Regions from separate parts of the Pseudomonas agarici genome, predicted to be linked through region 4. Evidence: predicted binding sites of a transcription regulator. Region 4 holds the regulator's gene; each other region holds the start of a gene.

Region 1 (7,808 bases), 2.2 Mb from region 4:
CCTTGATCCTGGTATGGCGCATCCGACCGAAGGCCGTGACCAATCTGCATCAGGTCGAGGATGCGCCGTTGCAGCACGTGGTCATGCCTGAAGCCATGTCGCCCTTGGGAGCGGCCCTCGATCCACGGGTCGACGAGCAGATCGTGCTGGATCAGATGTGCGACGGTGTGGCGTCCCCCGCGTCCGCGCCTGAGATGGTTGGCGAAGTGGATGAGTCAGACCCGGAGCCGGCGCACAAGTCGAGCAACTGATAGCGTGGGTAAAAAATGAGCCGCCTGATGAGGGCGGCCTATTTTTTGGAAAGCAAAAAGCGGCTGGTTCAGTAATCGTCGTCCTTGTCGAAACGCCGTGCCTCACGTTGCAACTGATAGACGAAACGTTCGACCTGACGTTGTACCAGGCCGCTCATGTTGTGGAAGCGCACGCCAGCGAAAGTGGTGTTGATCCTTTCTTCGAAATGCAGGTGACGCAGTTCCACCGGGGCGGTCATCGGCCCGAAGGGTAGTGCGGCGATAAAACGCTCATAGACCTGGCCCAACTGCAGACGGTCAGAGATATCGCCTTCGAAGCGCAGCTTGCTACCGCTCGCGGAGATATCCAGAAGTTTGCCGCTGACCGGGGCCTTGAGCTTTTCACCACTGAGTTCGACACTCACCAGGTCGGCCAGCTTCAAGGCCGCGCGGAACGCATTGCGGCGCTGGTGGTAGACCACTTCTTCGGGAATCCTACCGCGATAGCAGCCGTTGGTTTCGTCGATGCTCATTGGCTGGGATTGTTCCCAGGTAATGCGCACACCCTCGTGGAAGCCTTCGACGCGCAACGGTTCTCCCGCCGCCAGGAAGCGTTCGCCGTCGCGCGGTATCATTTCGTCCAAGGCCAGGGTGCCAGCCTCCCGGTCGACATCGATCACAAAACTCTGGAAGCGCTGGCTGCGCTCGTGGAACGTAATGATCAACGGGTCATGGCTTTCCTGCAGCATCCGCAGGTTAGCGGCAATTTCCAGAGGCGTGCTTAGCACCTTGGGTGGCTGCGGAGCATCGTCCGCGCTTGAGGCATTGGACACGGTTCATCAATCTCCAGACAAAATACGACTACATGCAAAGGCCATCATTTTGCCAGTATGTTGTGCGCCTTGGATAGAGCGCACACCAGTGCGGTTTTAAGCCTGACTAAGCGGTCGAGGCTTCGCAAGCCTGGCGGTTGAACCGCGAGCATCATAGAGCGTGGGAGGCTCGCCGCCGGTCAGGATCTTCAACTGGTTGGTGGTTGTCGCTTGCTGAACCTGGATGCTGCGTCCATTGAGTTCGTTGGCTGTCTGGCAATCGGCCAGGAGCTGAGTGAGCACCTCGCTTTGGCTCAGTAGTTCGTCGCCCACGCTCGACTGTGCGGCCAATTGTTCCAGGCCGACGCGATTTGCGGGCAGATTAAGGCTGGCGAGGATTTGGCTGCGTTTGCGGCCATGCTGTTCTAACAGAACGATCAGCGCCTGCTTGCGCGCCAGAATGTCTTCCAGCTCGAACATGTTACGCCCGTGGAGCGCTAGAGATTCGGCGCGAAGCAACTCAAGCAGGTCTTGAGCTGGAGCAAAATCTTCGGTGATCAATTGCAGTAACGTGGTGTCGTGCATGGCTGGCCTAGGGTTTTAAGCGTCCAAAAGCCTGGCGCTGGCGGAGCCTAGCGCTGGGCTTCGAAGTTGAGCAGTTTGCTGGCTACGCGGTTGCTGTCGACCTTGTAGCTGCCGTCGGCAATTGCCTGCTTCAACTCGGCCACACGAGCGCTGTTGACTACCGGCTGTTCCTGCAGCTTGTCAGTGATCTTTTGCAACTGTTGAGCCTCATTGCTGAGGTGTACCGATTCTCCGCTCTGGCTGACCGAGTTGGCCTGACTGTTCACGGAGGCAGACTTTCCGGCACTCTCGGTTTCCTTGTTGGCACTGATACGCGTACCGCCTGTCAGTGACAGGGCGTTATTCAAACGACTGAAATCGATGACCATGATAAAAAAACCTCTGGGTATTTGGACGCTTGCCTTGTTTTCGGCGATACCCGGAAAAACTTTAGGCTCATCTGCGAATGAGTCTGCACGTGCGGGCTGTGTTCCTGTCTGTCTGGGTCACAGTTTAGGAAATGCACTGACTTCGCGCCAGCTATCTACAAGGTCGCTTTTATTTACAAAGCGACCTCTACCTGCCCAGGCGCTGTGATGCGGGCTTTGATGATACGTTGCGAGTTGAGGTTCTTGATCCGGATCTGTTCGTTGAGGCCGCCATTGGACAGGGCCTCTCCTGGCATCTTCACGACGAGGCTACCGCTCGTCGCACTGATGACCACCTGATCGCCCTTGCGTACCACTTCGGCTTGTTCAAGATGAGCCAGGGTGATGACTTGGTCCATGACCATCGGTCGGACAATTTTTTGCCCGATAGCCTGGTCCGGAGAGGTCAGGAAGCCCTGGTTGATCAGGCTGATATCCCGTTCACGCAATACTACGTCGCCCGGTTCGATGATCCCAGTGCGCTTGAGCGGACGGGTGGTTACCAGCACATCGCGAAACAGTTTGACTTGGGCCGGTACGAACACGGTCCAGGGCGAGCTGCCCTCGCAGCGGATTTTCACGGTGACCCGGCCAATCGGCGTCGCGGGGCTCTCCAGGCTGGCTGTCAATTCCTTGTCGCAGGCGGCCATGCGCAAACGCGGATCCAGTTGATTGACCTGGATGTCATATCGACCTTCGGTTTGACTGGTCGCCAGATAGTCTTCTACGGTGAATTCAAGAAAGCCTTGGGTCACGCCGATAAGCTGATCAGGTAAGGTCACCGATTGCGCAAAGGCAGGAGTGCCAGGGCTCAGGCAGCATAAAGCCGACAAAGCCCAGGGCAATCTGCGGTACCGTGTCAGGCGTCGAAAAAATGTCGTTTGTGCTTTCATAACAACATAAAAAGCAAAGCTCGTGCCGTTTACGCTGGAATGCGTGTCGGATTTGAAGCTTGGGTGAGAGGGGGCTGGCATGGCGGGTGTGATGGATTCGGTGAACCAGCGTACACAACTGGTGGGGCAGAATCGCCTTGAACTGCTACTGTTTCGTCTCGACGGCCAGCAGTTGTATGGGATCAACGTCTTCAAGGTACGCGAGGTGCTGCAATGCCCTAAGCTGACCCTGATGCCCAGGTCCAATCCAGTCGTGTGCGGTGTGGCGAATATTCGTGGGGCAACCATCCCGATCCTCGACCTGGCGATGGCCACCGGCTCCGGGGGGCTCAAGGACCGGAGTAATCCGTTCGTGATCATTACGGAGTACAACACCAAGACCCAGGGGTTTCTGGTGACGTCGGTGGAGCGCATCGTCAACATGAACTGGGAGGAGATCCATCCGCCGCCCAAGGGCACTGGACGCGATCACTACCTGACCGCGGTGACGCGGATCGACAACCAGTTAGTGGAGATCATCGACGTCGAGAAGATCCTGGCCGAAGTTTCACCCACGCCCGAGTCGATTTCCCTCGGCGTGGTGGATGTCGAGACCCAACGTAAGGCGGTGTCGTTGCGAGTGCTCACGGTCGATGATTCGTCGGTGGCACGCAAACAGGTCACGCGCTGCCTGCAGACGGTGGGTGTCGAGGTGGTTGCGTTGAACGACGGTCGGCAGGCGCTGGATTACCTGCGCAAGCTGGTCGACGAGGGCAAGAAGCCGGAAGAAGAGTTCCTGATGATGATTTCCGACATCGAAATGCCCGAGATGGACGGCTATACCCTGACGGCGGAGATCCGCAACGATCCACGCATGCAAAAGCTGCATATCATCCTGCATACTTCCTTGTCGGGTGTCTTCAATCAGGCGATGGTGAAGAAGGTCGGTGCCGATGACTTCCTCGCCAAGTTCCGTCCTGATGACCTGGCATCCCGGGTGGTTGACCGGATCAAGGCTGCAGAATAACGGCTCGGGGATTCGTCCCCGGCGGTACTGGCGATTTAAGAGGCGGCATCATTGTCTACGGGTAATTTGGATTTTGAACAGTTCCGGGTCTTCCTGGAAAGGGCCTGTGGCATTCTGCTCGGTGAAAACAAGCAGTATCTGGTTTCCAGCCGCCTCAACAAACTGATGGAGCAGCAAGGCATCAAGTCCTTGGGCGAGTTGGTCCAGAAGATCCAGGCCCTGCCGCGCAGTGGTCTGCGTGAGCAGGTGGTGGATGCCATGACCACCAACGAAACGCTGTGGTTTCGTGACACCTATCCGTTTGAAGTGCTGAAGGGCAAGGTATTGCCGGAAGCGATCAAGGCCAGCCCTGGACAGCGCTTGCGCATCTGGTCGGCCGCCTGTTCATCGGGGCAGGAGCCCTATTCGATTTCGATGTCGATCGACGAGTTTGAGCGGACCAATATGGGCCTGTTGAAGGCGGGGGTGCAGGTCGTCGCCACCGATCTGTCGGGGCTGATGCTGACCAACTGCAAGACCGGGGAATACGACAGCCTGGCCATTGGCCGTGGTTTGTCGGCCGAGCGCCTGCAGCGTTACTTCGATCCGAAAGGACCCGGCCGCTGGGGGGTCAAGGCGCCGATCAAGAGCCGGGTCGAGTTCCGTTCGTTCAACCTGCTGGACAGCTACGCCAGCTTGGGCAAGTTCGACATCGTGTTCTGTCGTAACGTACTGATCTACTTCTCCGCCGAGGTGAAGAAGGACATCCTGATGCGCATTCGCGCAACCCTCAAGCCGGGGGGCTATCTGTTCCTCGGTGCCTCCGAGGCTTTGAACGGCTTGCCGGACCATTACCAGATGGTGCAGTGCAGCCCAGGGATCATCTACCAGGCCAAGTAGCCGCGCAGTACCGATCAGGCCTTGCGCTTGCGGGTGGCCTTGCAGTTGGCGCCGAGACATCCCGAAGGCACCTTCGATACGACCCCGGGCCATCGTTCATTTTCAGTGGCGGCGCCAATGCACGGGCGGGGCGTTGGCGTTCGGTTTTGATGCCTGTAGCGGAGCCTTTGAAGTCGTCATGCGGTTTGCAGGTTTTTTTGCCGCTTTACCGGCACTCGGCGGAAATGCCTTGCCGCTTTTCTGGCATTGCCGCCCTTTGCCCCCTCACAAAGCCTTGATTTACCGCCTTTGAGGAATTGGCATGAGGCTTGCTTTGGTTCTGCCAACGAAAAACCTGTTTCAACGATCAGGTCAACTCTTGAAGGTTTCCCGACATGAGCATCAGCTTCGATAAAGCGCTCGGTATCCATGAGAAAGCCCTGGGCTTCCGTGCCCAACGTGCCGAAGTGCTGGCCAACAACATCGCCAACGCTGACACGCCGAACTACAAGGCTCGGGACATGGACTTTTCCTCCGTGCTCGCCGAGCAGAGCGAAAAGGCCAAGAGCAGCACCTTCGCCCTCAATACCACCAACAGCCGTCATATCGAAGCCCAAGGTCTGGGCGACGGCGATGCGGCGTTGCGCTACCGCACGCCGATGCAGCCGTCGATCGACCAGAACACCGTGGATGCGCAGATCGAGCAATCGAACTATGCGCAGAACGCGGTCGACTTTCAGGCCAGCTTTACCCTGCTCAACAGTAAATTCAAAGGGCTGGTATCAGCCCTGCGCGGAGAGTAAGCCATGTCCCTTGCCAGCGTCTTCAACATTGCCGGTAGCGGCATGAGTGCCCAGACCACTCGCCTGAACACTGTCGCCAGTAACATCGCCAACGCCGAGACCGTCTCGTCGAGCATTGACAAGACCTACCGGGCGCGTCACCCGGTGTTCGCGACCCTGTTCCAGGGCGACCAGAGCGGCGGCAACTCGTTGTTCCAGAACCAGGATGCGGCCGGCCAGGGTGTTCAGGTGATGGCCGTGGTCGAGGACCAGAGCAATCTGGAAGCCCGCTATGAGCCCAATCATCCGGCGGCCGACGCCAAGGGTTATGTCTACTACCCAAACGTCAACGTGGTGGAGGAGATGGCCGACATGATTTCCGCCAGTCGCTCGTTCCAGACCAATGCGGAAATGATGAACACCGCCAAAACCATGATGCAGAAGGTTCTGACCCTGGGTCAGTGATAAAGGGCCACAGCCATGAGTGTTTCCGATTCCATCAGCGGTTTGAGCCTTAACGACATTATCAATGCCTCCAACAACAAGGTGGCCAGTAATAGCAATACCGATACGCTGGGTAGCGCCATTGGGAGTGCCTCCGGTGGTCAGGCCTTGGGCAAGGATGCATTCCTGAAGTTGCTGGTGACCCAGCTCAAGAATCAGAACCCGCTGGACCCCCAGGACAACAGTGCTTTCGTCGCTCAATTGGCCCAGTTCAGCAGCCTGGAAGGCATCACCACGCTCAACAGCAGCGTGAACAACATCGCTGGCGCCTTCCAGTCGTCCCAGGCGCTGCAGGCATCGTCGCTGGTCGGTCGCTCGGTCATTGTGCCGACCGACAGAGCCATGGTCGATACCAGCAAGCCATTTACCGGCACGGTGACGACCCCGGAATCCGTCGACAACCTGACCCTGAAGATCAGCGATTCGACGGGTAAGGTGGTCAAGACCATCGACATGGGTAGCCAGAAAGCCGGCAACGCCGCTTTCGCCTGGGATGGCAAGGACGATTCGGGCGCCTTGCTGGCCAACGGTACGTACACGTTCAGTGCCACTTCGCAGATCGACGGTAAGGCGACCGCTTTGGTTACCCAACTGCCGGCGACCGTCAGCAGCGTAAGCCTGGGGCAGAACGGCGGTGAAATGATGCTTAACCTGGCGGGCTTGGGCAGCATTGCTTTGTCCAAAGTCCAGACCATTGGCCTGTAAGAGCCGATCCACGCGAAACAAAGGAGTGAACCATGTCTTTTAATATCGGCTTGAGCGGTCTCAATGCGGCCCAGAAACAGCTCGACGTCACCGGCAACAACATTGCCAACGTCAACACCACCGGTTTCAAGTCGTCCCGTGCGGAGTTCGAGGACGTCTACTCGGCGACCAAGCTCGGTGTTGCCGCCAAAACCATCGGTAATGGTGTGAACCTGGCTAACGTTTCGCAGAACTTCGGCAATGGGGGTATGACCGCCACCGGTAACGCACTGGATATGGGAATTCAGGGTAACGGTTTCTTCACCCTGAGCGACAATGGTTCGCTGAGCTATACCCGTGCCGGTACCTTCAAGACCGACAAGGACGGCTACGTCACCAACTCCGATGGTACCGCTCGCGTGCAGGGTTTTGCCGCTGACGCCAAGGGCAATATCATCCCCGGCGTACTGACCGACCTACGCATCGACGTCTCGAACCTGCCGCCGCAGACCACCACCACGGTGGGTGCGACGATCAACTTCGATTCGAAGTCGCCGGTGATCAATCAGGCCACCACGCCGTTCGACCCGTCGAACCAGGCGAGCTACACCAAACCATTCAGCTCCGACATTTACGACACCCAGGGCAACAAGCACTCGCTGGACCAGTATGTGGTCAAGACCGCTGCCAACACCTGGAACGTCTATACGCTGATTGACGGGCGCAACCCCGATGGTACGGCGGCAACGGTGCCGACAGTGCCACCTACCGTACCGGCTGCCGCAACCGACCCGGTTCCTGTGCCAATGGCGTTTGACTCCTCCGGCAAGTTGACCAGTATCGGCGGAACAGCCGGCAACACCAGCATCACCGTCACTGGTTGGATTCCTGGCGTGGTGACCAATGGCGTGTGGGCGGCCAACGGCGCAGGTGCCAATCCTGCCGGCATCGCCACCGACTGGTCGAAGACCTCTCAGTTCAACGCCGACACTTCTCGTGCCAACATCATCAGCGACGGTTATGCCACAGGCCAGATCACCGATATCA
Region 2 (7,808 bases), 1.4 Mb from region 4:
TTGTGTGGTGCCATCGGAGTGACCGGAAAGCCTTTGCGCTTGCCCAGTACCAGGCAAGTCACCAGCCCGGCAATACCGGCATTGATGTGCACCACGGTGCCGCCCGCGAAATCGAGTACGCCCCAGTCTCCCAGCAACGAACCCGGACCGCTCCAGACCATGTGCGCAATCGGCGCATAGACCAGGGTGAACCAGATGCCCATGAAGATCAGCATCGCCGAGAACTTCATCCGCTCGGCGAAGGCACCGACGATCAGCGCCGGGGTGATGATCGCAAAGGTCATCTGGAAGGTGACGAACACCGCTTCAGGAAACAACGCCGTCGGGCCGGTCATACTCGCGGGCGTGATACCGGCGAGGAAAGCCTTGGCCAGCCCGCCGACAAAGGAATTGTAGTTGACGACGCCAGCCTCCATCCCGGTGGTATCGAACGCCATACTGTAGCCATAGCCAAACCACAGGAGGGTGATCAGACCGGTAATGGCGAAACACTGCATCATCACCGAAAGAATGTTTTTCGAGCGCACCATGCCGCCGTAGAACAACGCGAGGCCTGGAAGGGTCATGAACAGCACAAGGGCTGTAGAGATCAACATCCAGCTGGTATCGCCGGAATTGAGGACCGGAGCCGGTACCGAGTCCGCCGCCATGGCCAAGGCCGGCATTACGAGGGACAACAGCGCTCCTAGCCCTGCGAATTTACGCAGAGTCATATGGTTTTCTCCTGGGGCGTTGGGTTTAACGCAGCTTAGATGGCGTCGGTATCGGTTTCGCCGGTACGGATGCGAATAGCCTGTTCCAGATTGACCACGAAGATCTTGCCGTCACCGATCTTGCCGGTGTTAGCGGCCTTGGTTATCGCCTCGATAACCCGATCAAGGTCCTTGTCGTCGATGGCGACATCGATCTTCACCTTGGGCAGGAAATCGACCACGTATTCCGCGCCGCGATACAGCTCGGTGTGACCCTTCTGCCGCCCGAAGCCTTTGACCTCGGTAACGGTAATGCCCTGCACGCCGATTTCGGACAACGACTCGCGCACGTCGTCCAACTTGAACGGCTTGATGATGGCAGTGACTAGCTTCATGAAACTCTCTCCGAATGGGTGGACTTGCCCCAGGAAAACAAACCCGACTCAAGTCTAAGCGCAGTGCCTGGCTTTGTAACGCATCGTTGGCCCCGATCAGCCTGTCGATGCTGGCTAACCGCTGTCGGCGAAGCTTCCCTGCTCCGCTTACCGCACCACTTGGTCACAGTGACGGCATCAGTGCATGGGTTACCAACGACTAAGCAGAAACCTTGCCATCTCTACAAAACCTACTGATTTCAATTCCTTGATCGCCGTGGAGAGCAAAAATTCCACCCACTGGCAGGTAACACGCACCACCACGGCGCACGACCGATCGGTGTGTTGCGCAAAAAGCGTGCGCCACCGCCCTGGTAAATCACTATAGACACGGCGTGGTACACTGGGACGCCCTCGTATCTGGAACCCGCACCATGCTCGCGCCCAAAGCCTTTCTCGACGCCCTGAGCGGCCACGCCTCTCGCCTGTTCAGTGGCGAAACCCCATTGCCGAGCGATGAAATAGAAAACCAGTTCAAAGCCTTGTTGCAAAGCGGCTTCAGCAAGCTGGATCTGGTCAGCCGAGAAGAATTCGACAGCCAGATGGTGGTCCTGGCCCGCACCCGCGCACGATTGGAGAGTTTGGAAGCGAAAGTGGCGGAGTTGGAGGCCAGGCTGAATCCGCCGGGGGCGTGATGGTTCGACGCGTCAACAGACAGAAGCCCCGGCCCGTGGTACTGATTTAGTCCACTGGCGGGACATGTGCGTCTGTCTTGATCATTGCTCACCTCACACATCGCCAACGATCCCAGCAAGCTTAACGCTATCGCTAACAAGCTAAACAACGAATCGTCTGGACACATAAAATCCCGCAACCCCTTTCCCCCCTCGACTAGCCTTTCAGAACCGCAGCAAGCGCCCCTTTGCGCTCAAGGAAAGAGCATGTCCCTGGCTATCGTCCACACTCGCGCCCAGGTGGGCGTCGAAGCCCCCGCCGTTACCGTGGAAACCCACATGGCCAACGGCCTACCGACACTCACCCTGGTCGGTTTACCCGAAACCGCCGTGAAGGAAAGCAAGGACCGGGTTCGCAGCGCGATCCTCAATTCGGCCCTCGACTTTCCAGCCCGACGCATCACCCTCAACCTTGCCCCCGCGGACTTGCCCAAGGACGGAGGGCGCTTTGATCTGGCAATTGCCCTCGGCATCCTCGCCGCCAGTGCGCAGGTGCCGGCCCTGACGCTGGACCATCTGGAGTGCCTGGGCGAGCTGGCCTTGTCCGGTGCCATCCGCCCGGTGCGCGGCGTGCTACCGGCTGCATTGGCCGCCCGCGCCGCCGGACGCACGCTGGTGGTACCGCAGGCCAATGCCGAAGAGGCTTCGCTGGCCTCGGGCTTAACGGTGATTGCCGTCGATCACCTGCTGCAACTGGTTGCCCACCTCAACGGACATGCACCGATCCAGCCCTTCGAATCCGATGGTCTGTTGCACCTGGGCAAACCCTATCCGGACCTGAGCGAAGTGCAGGGCCAACTCGCCGCCAAACGTGCCCTGCTGATCGCCGCAGCCGGCGCTCACAATTTGTTATTCAGCGGTCCGCCCGGCACCGGCAAGACGCTGCTGGCAAGCCGTCTGCCCGGCCTGTTACCGCCACTGGATGAACAGGAAGCGCTGGAAGTGGCGGCGATCCAGTCGGTGGCCAGCCATGTGCCATTAAGCAGTTGGCCGCAGCGACCGTTTCGCCAGCCCCATCATTCGGCCTCCGGCCCGGCGCTGGTGGGCGGCGGTTCCAGGCCACAGCCCGGTGAGATCACCCTCGCCCATCACGGCGTGCTGTTTCTCGACGAACTGCCGGAGTTCGACCGCAAAGTGCTGGAGGTTTTGCGCGAGCCGTTGGAGTCGGGCCAGATCGTTATTTCCCGAGCCCGCGACCGCGTGCGGTTCCCGGCCCGCTTCCAACTGGTGGCGGCGATGAATCCCTGTCCCTGTGGCTATCTTGGCGATCCCGCCAACCGCTGTCGCTGCACACCGGAACAGATCCAGCGCTATCGCAACAAGCTGTCCGGGCCTCTGTTGGATCGCATCGATCTGCACCTGACCGTGGCCCGCGAAGCCACGGCATTGAGCCCTGCCAGGGAGCCGGGAAACAATACCGCCAAAGCTGCGATACGGGTGGCACAAGCCCGTCAGCGCCAGCAACAGCGCCAGGGCTGCGCCAATGCCTTTCTTAATTTGCAGAGTCTGCGAGAGCACTGCACGTTATCCACCGCCGATGAAAACTGGCTAGAAACCGCCTGCGAGCGATTGACCCTGTCGCTGCGGGCGGCGCATCGATTGCTGAAAGTCGCCCGGACCCTGGCGGATCTGGAACAGTTGGAAACCATCAGCCGTGATCATCTGGCCGAGGCGTTGCAATATCGGCCCAGTGCTAGTGGCCTGTGTGGTTAGTTCTATCAGTCAATGTCGGCGCCACCGCCCCTGGCCTCCAAACTTGCGCCAACGAACTCACCGTACAGGTCACTAATTGATGTCGCGCTGTCCGATAGGCCGCGTTCGCCCAGTCAGCAAAACCGATCAACCTCCCGGTGCAAGTCGGCCGCCAGGCGTTCCAGTTCCTTAGCGGTCAACGCAAGGTTGGAGACCGCTTCGCGCTGTTCGATGTTGGCCCGCGCGATGCTTTGCAGGTTGCTGCTGAGTAGGGTCGCAGTGCTGCTCTGCTCCTGCGTGGCGCTGGTGACGGCGGCGAACTGCTGGCCTGCCGAGCGGCTCTGTTCGTCGATCCGCGCCAGCGCCGAGGCAACGTTGGCATTACGCGACAGACCTTCCTGCATCAGCGCATTGCCCTGCTCCATAGTCAGGATAGCGTGGCTGGTCTCCTGCTGGATGCTGTGGATCATCCCGGAAATCTCGGCAGTCGCCTCGCGGGTACGGCCCGCCAGACTGCGCACTTCATCTGCTACCACGGCAAAACCGCGCCCCTGCTCGCCGGCACGGGCCGCTTCGATGGCGGCGTTCAACGCCAACAGGTTGGTCTGATCGGCAATCGAGGTGATCACCCCGACAATGCCGCCGATTTCCTGGGAGCGCTGCCCCAGCGTATTGATCACTGTCGCGGTGCCGTTGAGCGCCGCCGCGATCTGCTCCAGGGAGGATGACGCTTGCTCCATAGAGGTCCGACCGATCCGTGTCTGCTGGGCATTTTCAAGAGCCAGGCGCTCGGTATTGCCCATATTGTCGGCGATGTTCAGCGAAGTCGCGCTGAACTCCTCAACCGCACCCGCCATGCTGGTGATTTCACCGGACTGCTGCTCCATTCCCTCATAGGCCTCGCCGGATAGGCCGGACAACGTCTTGGCGCGACTGTTGACCTCGCCGGCCGCCTTGCGGATGTGCTCGACCATGGTCGAAAGCGCCTGCCCCATCTGGTTGAAGCTGCCGGCCAATTGGCCGATTTCGTCATGACTCGAGACATTCGACCTTACGTTCAGGTCACCCGCACCCAAGGCCTGTACCTGGCGCACCAGGTCCCTCAGCGGTTGCAGCTTGCCACGCAATAGCCACACCGTCGCACCGACCGCCAACAACATCGCGAGTACGCTGCTCAGCACCAGACGAATACCGACACTCCAGGTCACTTGGCGAATCTCGGCCTTGGGCATGCTTGCCACCACCGTCCAAGGTCCACCTTCGAATGATACTGTCACACTATAGAGATCATTGCCTTTGTCGCTCCAGAAACGACCGTGGCCCGGCTGTTTGGCCAGGTCGATGATCACCGGTACCGCCTGGTCGAGATCCTTTACCCCCGCCGGCGGCACCAGCCAGTGTTTCTGCTCGTCGAGCAACGACAGGGAGCCGGTGGTGCCGATCCGAAAACGCTTGAGGTTGTCGAACTGGGCATTCTGCGCATCGGTGTAGTCGAAGCCAACAAACAATACTGCAAACACCTTGCCAGCACTGTCACGCACCGGGGTGTATTGGGTCATGTAGGACCGATCGAACAACAAGGCGCGCCCCACATAACTCTGACCGGCCATGAGTTTGGCGTAGGCTGGGTGCTGGTGATCGAGCAAGGTGCCGATAGCGCGGCTGCCGTCTTGTTTGGTCAGGGAGGTGCTGACCCGAATAAAATCGTCGCCACTGCGCACGAACAAGGTCGCGACGCCGGCGGACATCTGCTTGAACTCGTCGACTTCACTGAAATCGTTGTTGAGCAGATGATCGCCCAGGTACAACCCGGGAGCCAGGGTACCGGCAACAGCCACTGAAGCTTCGGGTCGCACCTTCAGACCACTACTGAAGCGTTTTTCGAACAATCCGCTCAAACGCTGAGTGCTTTCGCGCAAGGTGTCGTGGAAGGTGGTCAACTGCTCGGCCAGCAGGCGCGCCTCGCTGGCTAGGTGCTCTTCACGGGTGTCGAGGTTAGCGGAGTCCAGCGAGCGCAGAGCGAAAACAGTACTGCCACTGATGACCACTGCCAGGATAGCAGCAAGCGCCAGACCCAGTTGCGTGGCGATTCGAGCACGGGGTTGAGACATGAACAGCTCCTAGCCGAGCGGTCGGATCACCCTGATCCCATGGCGCTACCCGGTAATAATTCTAAAAAGAATCCTAAATGAGACTTTCTGAACAAAAGCTCCATATGGGTAGATTCGGCGGCCCGCAGCGATACTTGAGTAAACTCGATGGATATCGCACAAATCCCGGACTGACGAGCCATTTCGATGAGGAAAATCCGCTCGGAAAACAGCCAGCCGATCCCTCACTGCGACGGGAGATGCCCGTTGGCCGCGCTCCGGCTGATCGGCTTTTTTTGCAGCGCGAACGAACGGCGTCGCGCCTGGGCCTCGAAAGCTGGTGAGGCTGGCGATGGCAAAACAGCGAAAAACTTACAAAAAAGGCACTCACATGAGTTTTACTCCTTTGTGCAAATCCTCGCAGGCGCCGAGAATCAATCCTTTCCCTAGTGGTCTGTGTGGTGAGCTCTGTGAGTCAATTTCGGCGCCACAAGTCCCTGGCCAACGTAGCTGTTCCTCGCCATGGCCGGCTATGACTCGTCACAGCGCCTTGACCATGGACTTCTGGCACTAGAACTTGAGCTAACGAACTGATCGTACAGGCCACTAGCCTGCCACTTTTTGAGTCTGATGATTATGCGGCATCCAGCACGTACCGAACTCCGGGCCATCCTGCGGCTGTCGGGGCCGTTGATCGCTTCGCAGTTGGCGCACATGTTGATGGTGCTGACCGACACCCTGATGATGGCCCGCCTAAGCCCCGAGGCTCTGGCCGGAGGCGGCCTGGGCGCGGCGAGTTATTCGTTCGTGTCGATTTTCTGCCTCGGCGTGATTGCTGCGGTCGGCACCCTGGTGGCCATTCGTCACGGTGCCGGCGATGTCGAGGGCGCCACCCGGTTGACCCAGGCCGGGCTCTGGTTGGCCTGGATCATGGCGCTGGGCGCCGGCCTACTGCTGTGGAACCTCAAGCCGGTCCTGCTGCTGTTCGGCCAGACGCCGAGCAACGTGCAGGCAGCCGGCCAATTCCTGCTCGCACTGCCGTTTGCCCTGCCTGGCTACCTGAGCTTCATGGCCCTGCGCGGCTTTACCAGCGCCCTGGGACGCGCCACTCCGGTAATGGTGATCAGCCTGTGCGGTACCGTGGCCAATTTTGCGCTCAACTATGCATTCATCACCGGGATGTTCGGCCTGCCCCGGCTAGGGTTGACCGGTATCGGTCTGGTCACCGCCATCGTCGCCAACTGCATGGCCCTGGCCCTGGCCTGGCATATCAAGCGGCATGCCGCGTATCGCGACTATCCCCTGCGCCGCGGTCTGTTACGGCCGAACCGGCACTACCTGCGCGAGCTCTGGCGACTGGGCTTGCCCATCGGCGGTACCTACGCGGTGGAGGTCGGCCTGTTCGCCTTCGCCGCACTGTGCATGGGCACTATGGGCAGCACCCAGTTGGCGGCCCACCAGATTGCCCTGCAGATCGTCTCGGTGGCGTTCATGATTCCGGCAGGGATTTCCTATGCCATCACCCTGCGCATCGGCCAGCACTACGGGGCTGGGCAACTATTGGATGCGCGGCGCGCGGGGCGGGTCGGTATCACCTTCGGCGCGGTAACCATGCTGGCCTTCGCCATGCTCTTCTGGCTCGTACCGCATCAACTGATCGGATTGTTCCTGGACCACAATGACCCGGCGTTCCGCCCGGTGATCGAGCTAGCCGTCAGCCTGCTGGCCGTAGCTGCCTGGTTCGAGCTGTTCGACGGCACCCAGACCATCGCCATGGGCGCGATTCGTGGGCTCAAGGATGCCAAGACGACCTTCCTCGTCGGGCTCGGCTGCTACTGGCTGATTGGCGCACCGGCAGCGTGGTTGCTGGCGTTCAATATCGGCTGGGGACCCACCGGGGTCTGGTGGGGCCTGGCCCTGGGGCTGGCGTTCGCGGCAGTGAGCCTGACCCTGGCGTTTGAATGGCGCATGCAGCGGATGCTTGAGCGTAGTGATCAGCGCCGTGAGTTCGATCTGAAAACACCACGACCGTCGTAGGAATGCCGGCTCCTGAGGGCTCAACAGATCTCCCGCGCACCCTGCCGGCTGGCACCGAGCGCCAGGTACTCGACCAGTTCCACCAGCGGCAGCGGTCTGCTGATCAGGTAACCCTGGGCCTGATCGCAGCCAAAACCGCGCAACAGCGCCAGTTGCTCCGGCGTTTCGACACCTTCGGCCACGACTTCC
Region 3 (7,808 bases), 500 kb from region 4:
ACAACGTTGGCGCGGATGGCGGGTTTAGCTACAAGCAACGTCAGAAAGGCTTGTCGCTTGGGGTCGACCTGCCCGTGCCGGTGGGCAATGGGCAACTGCTGGTCGGGGTCATGGCCGGTCATAGCGAGTCCGACCTGAGCCTGAGTCGCGGCACCGCCGGCAAAGTCGACAGCGGTTACATCGGGGCCTACGGCACCTGGTTGACGGAGGAGGGCTACTACCTGGATGCGGTCGCCAAGCTCAACCGCTTTCGCAACCAGGCGGATGTCTCGATGACCAATGGTGCCAAGGCCAAGGGTAGCTATGACAACTTTGCCTACGGTGGTTCGGTGGAGTTCGGTAAGCACATCAAATTGCAAGACGCGATGTTTGTCGAACCCTATGCGCAACTGTCCACGGTCAACGTCAAGGGCGACAGCTACACTCTGGACAATGGCCTGCGGGCAAAAAACGACCACACCTTGTCCGTGCTCGGCAAGGCGGGGGCAACCCTGGGGCGTAACCTTGAACTCAGTGATGGTGGCTTGCTGCAACCTTATCTGCGGGCGGCGATGGTCCATGAGTTCTCTCGTCGCGGTAATACGGTGAAAATCAATGATGTGTCCTTTGACAACAACCTGTCCGGTACCCGTGCCGAACTGGGTGTCGGGGTGTCGGCTGCCTTGTCGAAGAACCTGCAGTTGCACGCTAACTTCGACTACATGAACGGCGAGAACATCGAACAACCCTGGGGTGTGAATATCGGTATGCGCTACGGTTTCTAATGGCCGGGCATCATGCCGGATATCATTGTCCCCGCGTGACGGAAAATCCCTCGACGATCCTTCGTCGAGGTTTTTTTATGCTCGGCGATCAGCGGACCATAACGGTTGCACGCGATGAGATATAGACGTCGGCCGGCAGCGAAGTGTTGCGTCCCAGCTCGCCGATGACCTCGTAACGCGCCCGACCACGGCCATGCTCGACGGCCATCAGGCGTGCCAGCGGCACACGGAAGCGACAGCCGTGGCGGATCTCGCGGTCGCTCACCCAGCGCTCTGCGGTGAACTGCGCCGCAACGATCTCGCGGCCTCCCGTCAGGGCATCGAAGCCGAAGAACTGCAGGACGATCCGATCACCAACCTTCATGTTGCGATACGGGGTCACATGTACCACGGTGCCCTCCGGGTCCTTGCGCGGGTCGATCACATTCAGCACGTTGGCCCCTCTGAACACGGGTTCCGGTAGCCCCTGCGAACCGCCTGGCAACTGCATCTGGAAGATCACCGCCACCGACTGTTTGGGGGAGTAGGAGGTGTTTGGGTTGTCTTCGCGCGTCACGGTGTACTGCACGCAGATGTCCACCCCGCAGCCCTGTTCGGTAATCAGACGGTTCGGCACATTGATCACCAGGGCGCCGCCGCTGTCGATATCCCGTTGGCCGATCAGGTGTACCAGCGGCTGCGTCGATTTGCCCCAGAACAGATTGATCCGATCACCGGCCCGGAAGGCGTCGCGCCAGGCGATGATCGCGTCGGCCGAGAGTTGCGCGTGGTCCTCGTCGAGGTAGTTGTCCAGCGTCCGGGCATTCGGGTTCTTGCCCTTGATTACCGGAGCCGCCAGTGCTTCGTTGACCACCGTCTGCGGCGTCGGGTCTTGGGGCCCGGGCAATTGCAAAAAAACTTCTAGCTCCAGGTCCGGGGAGGTGAAGAGCTCGCCATTGCGACAGACTTGGTAATGCACCCTGGCCGGACCGTCGCCATGACGGGAGATGGCCAGGTAACGCACCATCACGTTCAGCAGCAGGGGCTTTTGCTGCTCATGGGCACTGATAACGCGTCGGCCGGCGGTTTGCTCGCCGTTCCAGAACACCCTGATTTCGTCGCCAATGGCGACATGCTCGTAGCGGGGAACCGCGATTTTCACGCCTATGCGGGCGTGTACATCGTGAACCTGGCCGCCTTCGATCTGCAGGGCGATGGGGGCTTGCAGGTTGACCGGCAGTTGCTGCAACCGCAACTTGAGGATGACCGGTTGTGAACGTACCGAGGTATTACCGGCCCGGTCGCGGACGTTGTAGCTGACGGTGAGCTCGCCGTTGCCCAGTTGTTCGAGGAAGTGGCGCTCGACAGTGATCCGGACTTTGTCGGTTCCGGGCTCATCAGCCTGTACCGTATGCGCGGGGCCGGCCTGTTCACCCCAGTAACTATGGATGACATCGCCCCATTGCATGTCGAAGTAGCCGGGGATAGTGATCGTGAGCTGGTTACCCAGTTCGATCAGTTCACTGTCGGTCAGGCCGTCGACGGCGAGCGCCGGGAGGATTGGGGCAGCGAGCAGTGTGCCGCCAGGTGGGGTGCGGTCGATGATAATGGGTGTTGTCTGGGACAGCAGGGGCATTGTGTCGGGAAATGTCGTGACCGCATAGCCGAGTTGGTAGGTCCCTTCGACAGATAGCATCGTCACGGGAAGCTCGGGGTACAACATATCTCCAGGCGGTGGAGCGGATGGAAGTTGCATTGGCTCGCCAATCAGTGTGTTATTCCAGGTGAGTTGATAGCGGTCATCAGGTGTCGCATCGGGCCAAGTTGGAAACGACACAGTGACTGGGTAATTAAGGTCGTTGGCCTGCAACAGCCCATCCTTCGGATCTGCCTGCTTGACAAAGGGGGCAATAAGATCCTGGGTCATGAGACGAATTTGTGGAGTGCTTGCTAAATCCTTCATACGGATATCCCTGTAATCCAATTGAATATTGACAGCCGTTTTCACACTCGAACGCATTGGCGTTTATTGCCGGTGTTTTGCGTTGTCGCATGCTTATTTGGCAAATAAGGCACTCAAGTCTTGAATGAAAGGTAACTGCCTGTGCGATAGGATGCCAAGGCCCCAACGAATAGTAAGTTTGATTGGTTGTCAAGAGTTTTGCTTGAGTGGGGTTGTTTGTTTATTTTGTGTAAGCTTTAAGTTTGTATATATAAAGAAAATTCTTACTTGCTAAAAAGAAAAATTGCTTATTTTATTCACACAATAAAAACCCGATGATTGTCAGTCATCGGGTTTGTTGTGTCGCCAGTGATCTGTCAGCGATTAAAGCGCTCCACCAAAGAGTATTGCGTATTGGCGGTATGGGTCAGTTCTTCACTCAATTGTGCCGAGTCGTGCGCCTGCTCCGAAGTCTGCTCCGCCAATTGCGCAATGGTGCTGATATTGCGGCTGATCTCTTCGGCCACGCAGCTCTGTTCTTCGGTAGCGGCGGCGATCTGGGTGGTCATGTCGGTGATATTGGCTACCGCCGCGCTGATGCCCACCAGCGCGGCGTCCGCCTCCAGGACCCGCGCCACGCCTTCCTGGGCCTGGCGATGACCGGCGTGCATGGTTTGCACGGCGATGCTGGCGGTCTGTTGCAGCTTGGCGATCAGGGTATGGATCTGCCCGGTGGATTCGCTGGTGCGTTGCGCCAGTTGGCGCACCTCGTCGGCAACCACTGCGAAGCCACGACCCATTTCCCCGGCGCGGGCCGCTTCGATGGCGGCGTTCAAGGCCAGTAGGTTGGTCTGGTCGGCGATGCCCTTGATCACATCGACCACGCCGCCGATCTCGTCGCTGTCCTTAGCCAGTTGGGTCACGGTGCCGCCGGTTTCACCGACCACCATCGACAGGCGCTCGATGGCTTCGCGGGTTTCCCCGGCGATATCGCGGCCACGGCGGGTCAGCCGATTGGCTTCCTGGGTGGCGTCGGCCGTGCGCTGGACATGGCTGGCGACTTCCAGGGTGGTGGCGGCCATCTGGTTGACGGCGGTGGCCACCTGTTCGGTTTCCTGACGTTGGCGGTCCAGGCCATTGGAACTCTTCCGGGCCAGCTCGTCGGACTTGCGGGCCTGGGCGTTCAGGTGTTCGGCGGTATCCTGCAAGCGGGTCAGGCAGGTTTTCAGGCGTGCTTGTTGGCTGAGAATGGACATCTCCAGGCGCGCCTGGGCACCTCGGCTGTCGGTGTACATCTGCGCGATCAGCGGGTCCGAGGTGGTCTGTTCGGCCAAGCGTAGCAGGCGCTTGAGACCGCGTTGCTGCCAGCTCAGACCGAGCAGGCCCAACGGTACCGAAACGGCGGCGGCGAGGGCGAAGCCCCAGTGAGAGTTGAGCCAGACGCCGATCAGGAAACTCACCTGACTGACCAGGATGAACGGCAGCCAGTCCTGCACCACCGGCAGCCACCTGTCGCGTTGGGGGATGGCCGACTTGCCCTGATTGAGGCGTCGATACAACGCCTCTGCCCGGCGAATCTGTTCGGCGTTGGGCTTGACCCGTACCGATTCATAGCCAATCACCTGATTGCTTTCGAAAACCGGTGTGACATAGGCGTTGACCCAGTAATGGTCGCCGTTCTTGCAGCGGTTCTTGATAATGCCCATCCATGGCTGGCCTTGTTTCAGCGTATTCCACAGGTGCGCAAACACCGCCGCCGGGACATCCGGGTGCCGCACCAGATTGTGCGGCGCACGGATCAACTCTTCGCGGGAGAACCCACTGATTTCGACGAAGGCGTCGTTGCAGTAGCTGATCACACCTTTGGCGTCGGTCGTGGAAATCAACCGTTGCTGAGCGGGAAAGGTGCGCTCGCGTTGGGTGATGGGTTGGTTGTTACGCATGGTTTTTCAATCCGCAAGGCTTTGATAACCTATCGGCCAGGCGGGAGAGATATTGAATATATATTTCAGCTTTCAGCGCCCGTTCACTTTTTAATCCCTGCGTATTCGTCCCTGAAGAGGGTTACGGCTGTGCGGGAGGTGGGTACTTACCGTGGCTTGCCACGATCTTCAGTGGTTCCTTGAATTTCGAGCCTTTCAAAGGCAGGTCCGGCAAGAGACCATTTTGCACGGGACCTTTGATCAAGAAGATATTGTCGCCCGAGAGTCCTTGGCCGGAGATTCGGTGCAAGGTCCAACCTTCTGGCAATTCGCAAGTTCTCAGTTCGAAGTAATGAGAGGCTCGGGCTTTCTGTTGCGTGCGACCGTGCAGCTTGCCGAAAATACTCTGGGAGAGCTTCTCGTGCGGGAGGCTGCCCGGTGCCAGGTCGGTCACATAGATGCCATAATCGGTACGGGTAAAGTCGCCCAACGGACTTTGCCGGGTGACCGGCAGGTGCATGTGCAAGGCAGTGCCGTAGCCACTTCCGCGAATAGCCGCATACTTATCCCGGCCCATGTATTTGTACAGGAACTCGCTCCACTCCGATCGCGGAATCTCCTGGCTTTTCAGGCCCGGACAGTGAGGAACGCTATCGAAATGTCGGGTTGTCGCGGGAGGCGATTCGGGGGTTTCCGGCGCGGGGCGTTTAAGTCGTGAAATCGTGGGTGTCCGTGCTTCCTGTAAGGATGTCTCATGAAGTTTTTTCCATGAGGGTGAATTAAGCGTATCTCCTTGCATCTGCATATAAAACTTATTGCGCAGCGCACGACTTGGCAGAATGCTTTCTATCTTTTCATGATAATGAGTGAGTTGCCTGGCAGTGAGCGCCGCCCAGCTATTATCCCGATCACGGACCGCGATGTTCCAGCTCTCATCTGGATTTTTCATCAGAAATTTTTGCGTGAATATCGCCTCTGACCGGCTATTGGCCTTCTTCTTAAAGGCTGCATGTACGTTCGTCGAGTTTGCTTCCGGTATCCGCTTTACCAGGATTTGCGGGGTATCGGAGCCGAGGAAAAGATCGAGCTTGGGAACGTGCCTGATAGGCAGGGTATTCTCAAGAGAAATACAATCAAGTGCCCGAACGGACAGCATTTTATCGAATGGAAGGTTGGTCGCCCTTGGGCTGCGACGAACTGGCATCGGGCAGCCGTTGTTCTTCCGAAACCTGCCGGTGACCTGGCTTGCCGCCGAGTCAAGTTGTTGCTTGAACGCCTGCTTGGCATTGTTCAGCGCTTCCACGGTCTGTCCTGCGCTACTGCGTATATTCTGCCAGAGCTTGTTGGCCGAACGCACAAGTGTCCGTGGGCTGTACAAGGGGATGGGCGAAGCGGAAAAGATGCTTTCGCCAACCGCATAAGTCAGTTGCAGGCCGCCTTTGCGCAGGCCTTGGCGAAAGGTCTGGTTCGCCAGCCCCGTGCTGACGCCGCTGCCCAGATTATTCAAGGTCTGCCATAAACCACCGATGACGGTTCTACGGACAGTCTGTCCCGATGCGGTGGTGAGCGCGTGCTGTCCGATGGAAAAAACCTGGCTTTTCAGCCCTTGGCCAAGGGCCGTTTGCAGGCCCGCTCGAACGGCGGTGCCCAATGTCTTGACGGCGGAACCCACGCCTTTGGCTCCAGGCAGCGCGGTGAGTACGATCTCCATCGTAAGGCCCAGATGGTCCTCGTTGCTTCGCTCGGCGGCAGGTTTGGCAAAGTAGTCATAGAACGGGATAAGCGACAACAGGCTGAAGCGTTCTCCTCGATTGCGTGGCGGGAGGATATTTTGTTCCTTGGAATAATCGACCGCCCATGTCATGGGCGCATCCCATACAGGGGTGATCAGCTTATCTATTACCTGATGGGCGGTGCTGACGGGATCGCTGGGGCAGAGTCTGGATGCGTTCAGCCCGGCGTACCATTCACCGGCTTCCAATCCGACACCGGCAGGGATACCAGACCTCACCAACCTGCCTCCCGCAGAGGGTGGCTTGGGTAGCAGCATGGCGGAGCGGCTCCAGATATCGATCCAGCTGGTTTGCAGTCCATCATCCGACTTCAGAATATTCAAGAATTGGCTTTGCTTGCCCTGCAGCGCTTCGAATTCGACTACGGCCAGGGTGCCTGCTTTGTAGAACAACGAGTGGCGTGACGAGGGCGCGAGGATTCGCCAGCGCCCGGTGTCGAGGATATGAAGTTTTTCCAGCGGCAAACCCTGAAAGATCAATTCAAGTTGCGATTGGATAATGGGCTTGTAGTGTTCTTTGTAGCGATTCGAATCAGACGTGAACTTTTCCAGCAGGGCGTTTCTCTGGGCAATGTAATAATCGTGATTGACCATGTTCATGCCACAGAGAAAAGCATCGAGAGTGCTGATGTCCTGATCCCCGAAGTTCGCTTGAGGATCAGTACCCAAGGCCCAGAGTTGCACGCTCGCCATGGCGCGCAGATCCGGCGCCTGCTCATGTTTCACCGACAGTAGATGCATCTGGTTTCGCTCTTCTGTGTCCTTGGTCAGGTTGAGCCACTCCATGGCGTTGGTATAACCCCAGGCACGGGCGGTGGCGATGGTCTGTTCGCCCAGGATCAGTCCACTCAACTCACTGAGTCGATGCTGCGTTGCCTCCCTGGCTGGGGAAAGCATTTGGGCGTCGTGCATTTGCCGCGAATCGATATCGATACCGCTTTGCCTGGCGATATCCTTGGCCATGCTCACCACTTCGGCGATCGAACAGGCCATCGAGGTACGGGGACTGACTTCGTTCAGTAGTCTTGCCGCCCAACGCAAGGTGATGGCGGCAGGATCACTTTGATAATTGAGGGTCAAGCTGTCGCTGTCGCGCAGGAACAGTTCTGGACGTGCGCGTTGCAGTAGCAGACCGGCGAGAAAGCTCGCATGTCCTGGCTGGTCGATCACTTTCTGGTCCATCAGGCGTTTATGGATAGAAGCAATCAGCCGCTCCTTGAGGTTCCCCCAGGTCTGGGCCTCGCTGTCCGTGGGCGCGCCGCTGAGCTTCGGACCCAGTTGCCATAGGTCTTTCACCGCTGGCCAGGCGATATTCAGTAGTGTCTCCACCAGCAGGTAGGCTTGCTCGCCCGAAGTCAACGCCGCCGATGTCGCTGGCACGGGAGCCGGCGCCATTTGCGCGGCCCATT
Region 4 (7,808 bases):
TCACTGTTATTATCCACGGCGGCAGCCATTATGGTGACCCGTGCTTCCGGCTCGGAAGACATGGGCAAGCAGATCAACCGGCAGATGTTCGCCTCGCCTAAGGCCCTCGGGGTGGCCGCCGGCCTGATGGCCGTGATGGGATTGGTACCGGGCATGCCGCACTTTTCCTTCCTCAGCCTGGCCCTGGTAGCGGGCGGTGTGGCCTATCTGGTCTGGAAGAAACAGAACGTGGTCAAGGTCCAGGCCCTGGCCGAAGTCCAGCGTCAGCAGGAGCTTCTGCCTTCGCCGGCGCGTGCCATGGAAACCAAGGAACTGGGCTGGGATGACGTCACGCCGATCGACATGATCGGTCTGGAAGTGGGCTATCGCTTGATTCCGTTGGTGGACCGCAACCAGGGCGGGCAATTGCTGGCGCGGATCAAGGGTGTGCGCAAGAAGCTCTCCCAAGACCTCGGCTTCCTGATGCCCACCGTGCATATTCGTGACAACCTCGATCTGGCGCCCAGTGCTTACCGCCTGACCCTGATGGGCGTGACCCTGGCCGAGGCCGAGATTTACCCGGATCGCGAGCTGGCGATCAACCCGGGTCAAGTCTACGGCACTCTCAACGGCATCACCGCCAAGGACCCGGCCTTTGGCCTGGAAGCGGTCTGGATCGAAATCAGTCAGCGTGCCCAGGCGCAGTCGCTGGGTTACACGGTGGTGGATGCCAGTACGGTCGTGGCGACTCACCTCAATCAGATTCTCTACAAGCACTCCAGCGAACTGATCGGCCACGAAGAAGTCCAGCAACTCATGCAACTACTGGCCAAAGGCTCGCCGAAGCTGGCCGAGGAACTGGTACCGGGCATCATTTCTCTGTCGCACCTGCTCAAAGTGTTGCAATGCCTGCTCGCTGAACACGTACCGGTACGCGATATTCGCAGCATTGCCGAGGCTATCGCCAACAATGCCGCCAAGAGTCAAGATACTGCCGCCTTGGTGGCCGCGGTGCGTGTTGGTTTGTCGCGCGCAATCGTCCAAAGCATTATAGGGCTTGACTCCGAGCTGCCTGTGATCACCTTGGAACCCAGGTTGGAACAAATATTGCTCAATAGTCTGCAGAAGGCCGGACAGGGCTCGGAAGAAGGGGTTCTGCTGGAACCGAGCATGGCTGAAAAGCTGCAGCGTTCACTGATCGATGCCACTCAGCGTCAAGAGATGCAAGGACAGCCGGTGATCCTGCTGGTAGCCGGCCCGGTTCGCGCGATGCTTTCGCGGTTCGGCCGCCTGGCGGTACCCAGCCTGCATGTCTTGGCCTATCAGGAAATTCCGGACAATAAGCAAGTTACCATCGTTGCCACAGTAGGGCCCAACGGCTGAGGTAGTGGGTTATGCAAGTTAAGCGTTTTTTCGCCGCCGATATGCGTCAGGCCATGAAGCTGGTTCGTGATGAGCTGGGCTCGGACGCCGCTATCATCGGCAACCGCCGGATTGCGGGCGGTGTCGAGCTGACGGCTGCCCTGGACTACAAGCTCTCGGCCCTGACGCCACGGGTGCCGAACATGGAGCTCGAAGATGAGCTGCGCAAGACCCAGTCGCGGATTGCCACCGCTCGAGCCGAACTGAGCCTGCGTAGCGAAGGCGACAGCGATGCAACCACCAATCGCCAGTTGTTCGCCGGTTTGCCGCTGACCGCCGCCGAGCCGCTGATTGAACCGACTTTCGACGAGCCACGACGCTCGGCCCCGGCGCCTGTTGCCTCGGCCCCGGCGGTGGACCCACGGGTCTTCGACTCGATGCGTTTCGAACTCAACGGCCTGCGCGAATTGCTGGAAGTCCAGCTCGGCTCCCTGGCGTGGAACCAATTGCAAGGTAGCCAGCCGGCACAGGCCAATCTCTGGCGCCGCCTGCAGCGTATCGGACTGTCCGGTCCGCTGTCGCGCGACCTGCTGGCGCTGATCAACGGCATCGAAGAACCGCGCCAGGCTTGGCGTATGCTGTTGGCGCACCTGGCCCGGATGATCCTCACCCCCGAGATCGAGCCGTTGGAGGAGGGTGGAATTATCGCGATGGTTGGCCCGGCTGGAATGGGCAAGACCACCACGCTGGCCAAGCTGGCGGCGCGCTACGTGCTCAAGTACGGCGCGCAGAACATCGCCCTGGTGAGCATGGACAGCTTCCGGATCGGTGCCCAGGAACAGCTCAAGACACTCGGGCGAATCCTCAATGTGCCGGTGACCCATGTCGATCCGGGCCAGTCTTTGGTGCAAGCCCTCGATCCGCTGCTGCGCAAACGCGTGGTGCTGATCGACACCGCTGGCCTGCAGGCCAGCGACCCGGCCTTGCGCATGCAACTGGAAAGCCTGGCCGGGCGCGGGATCAAGGCCAAGAATTACCTGGTCCTGGCCACGACCAGCCAGAAACAGGTGCTGACCGCTGCCTACCACAGCTACAAGCGTTGTGGGCTGGCCGGCTGCATCCTGACTAAACTGGATGAAACGGCCAGTCTCGGCGAAGTGCTGAGCCTGGCCATCAGCCATGAATTGCCAGTGGCCTATCTGACCGACGGTCCAAGGATTCCGGACGATCTGCATTTGCCGCGCCGCCACCAGTTGGTGAGTCGCGCAGTCAGTGTGCAAATGCAGGACAGACCCAGCGAAGAGGCGATGGCCGATATGTTCGCGGACATCTACCATCAGTCCTCGAAACGAGTGGGTTGAGGTCATTATGAAGACGTTGCCATGCACCTATATCGATAGTCTGCCAGGCAGTAGTTCCGTTCGAGAACGCGTGGCCAGTTATGTGGCCTTCCGTCTAAGCAAGACAAGGTAAGAAGAGAACATGGGCAGCATGCATCCCGTACAGGTGATTGCGGTGACCGGCGGCAAGGGCGGCGTCGGCAAGACTAACGTGTCAGTGAACTTGTCCCTGGCATTGGCTGAGCTTGGCCGGCGGGTCATGCTGCTGGACGCCGATCTGGGGTTGGCGAATGTCGACGTCCTGCTGGGGTTGACCCCCAAGCGGACCCTGGCCGATGTGGTCGAGGGGCGCTGTGAGCTGCGCGATGTGTTGCTGCAGGGACCGGGCGGGATCCGTATCGTCCCGGCCGCCTCCGGCACCCAGAGCATGGTTCATCTAAGCCCGGCTCAGCATGCCGGCCTGATCAACGCCTTCAGCGATATTGGCGACAACCTCGATGTGTTGGTGATCGATACTGCCGCGGGTATTGGAGACTCGGTCGTCAGTTTCGTCCGCGCGGCCCAGGAAGTACTGTTGGTGGTCTGCGACGAACCGACCTCGATCACCGATGCTTATGCGCTGATCAAGCTGCTCAATCGTGACTACGGTATGAACCGCTTCCGGGTGCTGGCCAACATGGCCCAGAGCCCGCAGGAAGGACGCAACCTGTTCGCCAAGTTGACTAAAGTCACCGATCGCTTCCTTGATGTCGCCCTGCAATACGTCGGTGCGGTTCCTTACGATGAATGCGTGCGCAAGGCTGTGCAGAAGCAGCGTGCCGTCTACGAAGCGTTCCCTCGTTCGAAATGTGCGCTGGCGTTCAAGGCCATCGCCCAGAAGGTCGACACCTGGCCGTTGCCCGCCAACCCACGGGGGCATTTGGAGTTTTTCGTCGAACGTCTGGTGCATCGGACGAGCGCGGGACCGGTGCTATGACCGCCAGTGGCTATCGCATGTATTCCAACTCGTCGCGTGACAGCCAGTATGAGTTGATCGAGCGTTATACGCCGTTGGTCAAGCGAATCGCCTATCACTTGTTGGCGCGGCTGCCGGCCAGTGTCCAGGTCGAGGATCTGATCCAGGCGGGCATGATCGGTCTGTTGGAAGTCTCAACCAAATATGACGCCAGCAAGGGTGCAAGTTTTGAAACCTATGCCGGTATCCGGATTCGCGGTGCAATGCTCGATGAGGTCCGCAAGGGCGACTGGGCACCCCGTTCGGTACACCACAATACCCGTATGGTCAGTGACGCAATCAGGGTAATTGAAGCGAAAACCGGTCGTGATGCTAAAGATCACGAAGTCGCAGCCGAACTCCAATTGAGCCTCGATGATTATTACGCAATTTTGAACGATACCTTGGGCAGCCGACTGTTCAGTTTCGACGACCTGTTGCAGGACGGCGAACATGAAGGGCTGCATGAGGATGGCGCGAGTGCTCATCTCGAACCGTCACGCGACCTGGAGGATGAACGCTTCCAGACCGCGTTGGCGGATGCGATTGCCAATTTGCCGGAGCGTGAGCGACTGGTGTTGGCGCTGTACTACGACGAGGAGCTGAACCTCAAGGAAATCGGTGAGGTGCTGGGGGTCAGCGAATCACGAGTCAGCCAGTTACACAGCCAGTGCGCGGCCCGTTTGCGGGGGCGTTTGGGGGAATGGCGAGCGCGTTGACAGGCGGTGTGGGGGACACTGCGAACGAGACCGATGCGGCGTTTGACGGTGCCTCGGCGCTCGGTCGGTAGTGATTTCCATGCAGTAGGGGCTGTCGAAAGCTGTGCCGAATTGATTGAACAGCGCGTTCAGGTGCTGAAACGCGTTTAAGACTGCTTGGAGGTCGAATTGAACAAGAACATGAAAATCCTCATTGTTGATGATTTCTCAACGATGCGGCGGATCATCAAAAACCTGTTGCGTGACCTCGGGTTCACCAACACGGTCGAGGCCGATGACGGTACCACCGCCATTCCGGTCCTCAATAGCGGTAGCATCGACTTTCTGGTCACCGATTGGAACATGCCCGGCATGACCGGCATCGACTTGCTGCGCCATGTGCGTGCCGATGAAAAACTCAAGCACCTGCCGGTGCTGATGGTCACGGCCGAAGCCAAGCGCGAGCAGATCATCGAAGCCGCCCAGGCCGGCGTCAACGGCTATGTGGTCAAACCATTCACGGCCCAGGCGCTGAAAGAGAAAATCGAGAAGATCTTCGAACGCATCGGTTGATGAAGTCCGCCACGGGGGCGCTATGGAGCACAACGAATCTTCACTGGGCGATTTTGAATCGACCCTGAAAAAACATGCCCGTGAACTGGTCGACAGCCTTGAAAAGGGCCGCTTCGGCGACGCGGTGCAAATGATCCATGAGCTTAACCAGACCCGTGACCGCGGCCTGTATCTGGAAGTCGGCAAGCTGACTCGCGAACTGCACAGCGCCATCGTCAATTTTCAGATTGATCCGACCATGCCGCAAGCCGAGGAGGTTTCGCAGATCACCGACGCGACCGAACGCTTGTCCTATGTGGTCCGGCTGACCGAGGCGGCGGCCAACCGCACCATGGATCTAGTGGAGAGTGCCACCCCTCGGGTCAACGGGCTGAATGACGAAGCCAAGGCGCTGAGGAACGACTGGGGGCGCTTTATGCGGCGTGAGGTCGGTGCCGAAGAGTTTCGCGTGTTGGCCCGGCGAGTCGATGATTTCCTCTCGCGTAGCGAGCAGGAGACCCGTGCGGTGTCGAACGATCTCAATGACATTCTGCTGGCCCAGGATTACCAGGACCTGACCGGCCAGGTGATCAAGCGCGTCACGCAGATGGTCACCGAAGTCGAAAGCAATCTGCTCAAACTGGTGTTGATGGCCAGCCAGGTCGATCGTTTTGCGGGTATCGAACACGACCGCGAAGCCATCCTCGCGGAAAAAGATCCACAAAAACAGATGGCCAAGGGTGAAGGTCCGCAAATTCATGCCGATAAACGTGAAGACGTCATGTCCGGTCAGGACGATGTCGACGATTTGCTTTCCAGCCTTGGATTCTAGGAGCACCCCTACACATGAGCTTCGGCGCCGATGAAGAGATCCTTCAGGATTTCCTGGTTGAGGCCGGCGAGATTCTTGAGCAACTGTCCGAGCAACTGGTCGAGCTGGAAAGCCGCCCGGATGACGCGGATCTGCTCAATGCTATTTTTCGCGGTTTTCACACTGTAAAAGGAGGCGCCGGCTTCCTCCAGCTCAACGAGTTGGTGGAGTGCTGTCACATCGCCGAGAACGTGTTCGACATCCTGCGCAAGGGTGAGCGACGCGTCGACTCGGAATTGATGGACGTGGTTCTGGAAGCGCTGGACGCGGTCAACGGCATGTTCGGCGAAGTGCGCGAACGCCGCCCGATCACCGCCGCCACCCCGCAACTGTTGGCAGCCCTGGCGCGCCTGGCGGAGCCGGCAGCCGCTGATGAAGCAGCGGCTGCCGTGGAAGCGGTCGTCGTCGAGCCGTCCGCCGATTCCGGCGACATCACCGACAATGAATTCGAGTTGCTCCTCGATTCACTCAATGCGGTCAAGGAACAAGCGCAAGTGCCCGTGGCGCCGACCCCGAGTGCTGCCCAAGCAGGTAGCGACGAGATCACCGATGCCGAGTTCGAGTCGTTGCTCGATCAGTTGCACGGCAAGGGGCAGTTCGCCCCAGCGGTTATTGCTGCCGAGGCCGCCGTCGCGGCGAGCGCCGCACCGGCACCGGACTCGGCGCCGGAAAGCGGCGATATTACCGATGACGAATTCGAAGCCTTGCTCGATCAGTTGCATGGCAAGGGTTCGTTCAAGGTTGATGCCCTCGACGCGGCTGTGGCCTCTGCACCAGTGGCGAACGCCTCCGACAGTGCTGCGGTCGCGAGCGGCGACCTGATCACCGATCACGAGTTCGAATCGCTGCTCGACGAGCTGCATGGCAAGGGCAAGTTTTCCGAAGTGGCGGGTGGCACCACCGCTGCCGTTGCCCCACCGACGGCAGCCAAGCCGGCTGCGGCGCCTGTCGCCAAAGCCGAAGCCAAGGTCGAGCCGGTCAGGCCTGCGGCGGCGCCCGCGCGTGCGCCGGCAGCGACGGCGGAAAAACCGGCCAGCGAAGCCGAAACCACCGTGCGGGTCGATACCGCGCGCCTGGACGAGATCATGAACATGGTCGGCGAGCTGGTGCTGGTGCGTAACCGTCTGGTGCGCCTGGGCCTCAACAGCGGCGACGAAGCCATGTCCAAGGCGGTGTCCAACCTCGACGTGGTGACCGCCGACCTGCAGACTGCGGTGATGAAGACCCGGATGCAGCCGATCAAGAAAGTTTTCGGGCGCTTCCCGCGCCTGGTTCGCGACCTGGCCCGGCAGTTGAAGAAAGAGATCAACCTGGAACTGGTGGGCGAGGAAACCGACCTCGACAAAAACCTCGTCGAGGCCCTGGCCGACCCGTTGGTTCACTTGGTGCGAAATTCGGTCGACCACGGCATCGAAGAGCCGACCGAGCGTGAAGCGATGGGCAAACCCCGCAACGGTCGGGTCGTACTGTCGGCGGAACAGGAAGGCGACCACATTCTGCTGTCGATCTCCGATGACGGCAAGGGTATGGATGCCGACGTGCTGCGCGGCATTGCAGTGAAGAAGGGCCTGATGGACAAGGATGCGGCGGACCGTCTCAGCGAGACCGAGTGCTTCAACCTGATCTTTGCCCCAGGCTTCTCGACCAAGACCGAGATTTCCGATGTGTCCGGTCGTGGCGTTGGCATGGACGTGGTGAAAACCAAGATTGCCCAGCTCAACGGCACCATCAATATCTACTCGACCAAGGGCAAGGGCTCGAAGATCGTCATCAAGGTGCCGTTGACCCTGGCGATCATGCCGACCCTGATGGTGATGCTCGGCAACCAGGCCTTTGCGTTCCCGCTGGTCAATGTCAACGAGATCTTCCACCTCGACCTGTCGCGCACCAACGTGGTCGACGGCCAGGAGGTGGTGATCGTGCGAGACAAGGCCCTGCCGCTGTTCTACCTCAAGCGCTGGCTGGTCAGCTCCGCCGCTCACGAAGAACAGCGCGAAGGCCATGTGGTGATC

The links. Region 4 encodes FliA, which starts transcription of late flagellar genes. Its sites were predicted from a motif close to CTAAAGTTTNNNNNNNNNNNGCCGNTAA; they were not measured.
Region 1: flgM (flagellar biosynthesis anti-sigma factor FlgM) is a predicted target of FliA. The motif match lies at 2,033-2,060, and genes of this name have one in related genera.
Region 2: AWM79_RS02385 (methyl-accepting chemotaxis protein) is a predicted target of FliA. The motif match lies at 5,715-5,742, and genes of this name have one in related genera.
Region 3: AWM79_RS10555 (methyl-accepting chemotaxis protein) is a predicted target of FliA. The motif match lies at 4,658-4,685, and genes of this name have one in related genera.

Annotation. Positions count from the first base shown of each region.
Region 1 is NZ_CP014135.1:4,112,131-4,119,938, reverse strand. Features, by position in the region: gene AWM79_RS18150 (MFS transporter) at 1-251, shown strand, start outside; gene AWM79_RS18145 (flagellar brake protein) at 320-1,063, opposite strand; gene AWM79_RS18140 (flagella synthesis protein FlgN) at 1,160-1,627, opposite strand; gene flgM (flagellar biosynthesis anti-sigma factor FlgM) at 1,675-1,995, opposite strand; gene flgA (flagellar basal body P-ring formation chaperone FlgA) at 2,169-2,927, opposite strand; gene AWM79_RS18125 (chemotaxis protein CheV) at 3,007-3,933, shown strand; gene cheR (protein-glutamate O-methyltransferase CheR) at 3,985-4,812, shown strand; gene AWM79_RS25065 (hypothetical protein) at 4,989-5,222, opposite strand; gene flgB (flagellar basal body rod protein FlgB) at 5,187-5,594, shown strand; gene flgC (flagellar basal body rod protein FlgC) at 5,598-6,038, shown strand; gene flgD (flagellar hook assembly protein FlgD) at 6,054-6,782, shown strand; gene flgE (flagellar hook protein FlgE) at 6,815-7,808, shown strand, end outside.
Region 2 is NZ_CP014135.1:504,366-512,173, forward strand. Features, by position in the region: gene AWM79_RS02365 (ammonium transporter) at 1-713, opposite strand, end outside; gene glnK (P-II family nitrogen regulator) at 749-1,087, opposite strand; gene AWM79_RS02375 (accessory factor UbiK family protein) at 1,501-1,761, shown strand; gene AWM79_RS02380 (YifB family Mg chelatase-like AAA ATPase) at 2,008-3,513, shown strand; gene AWM79_RS02385 (methyl-accepting chemotaxis protein) at 3,627-5,603, opposite strand; gene AWM79_RS02395 (NorM family multidrug efflux MATE transporter) at 6,213-7,619, shown strand; gene AWM79_RS02400 (putative bifunctional diguanylate cyclase/phosphodiesterase) at 7,640-7,808, opposite strand, start outside.
Region 3 is NZ_CP014135.1:2,389,366-2,397,173, forward strand. Features, by position in the region: gene AWM79_RS10545 (autotransporter outer membrane beta-barrel domain-containing protein) at 1-764, shown strand, start outside; gene AWM79_RS10550 (hypothetical protein) at 853-2,706, opposite strand; gene AWM79_RS10555 (methyl-accepting chemotaxis protein) at 3,063-4,628, opposite strand; gene AWM79_RS10560 (hypothetical protein) at 4,750-7,808, opposite strand, start outside.
Region 4 is NZ_CP014135.1:1,888,451-1,896,258, reverse strand. Features, by position in the region: gene flhA (flagellar biosynthesis protein FlhA) at 1-1,362, shown strand, start outside; gene flhF (flagellar biosynthesis GTPase FlhF) at 1,374-2,702, shown strand; gene fleN (flagellar synthesis regulator FleN) at 2,824-3,657, shown strand; gene fliA (RNA polymerase sigma factor FliA) at 3,654-4,394, shown strand; gene AWM79_RS08295 (chemotaxis response regulator CheY) at 4,575-4,946, shown strand; gene AWM79_RS08290 (protein phosphatase CheZ) at 4,969-5,757, shown strand; gene AWM79_RS08285 (chemotaxis protein CheA) at 5,772-7,808, shown strand, end outside.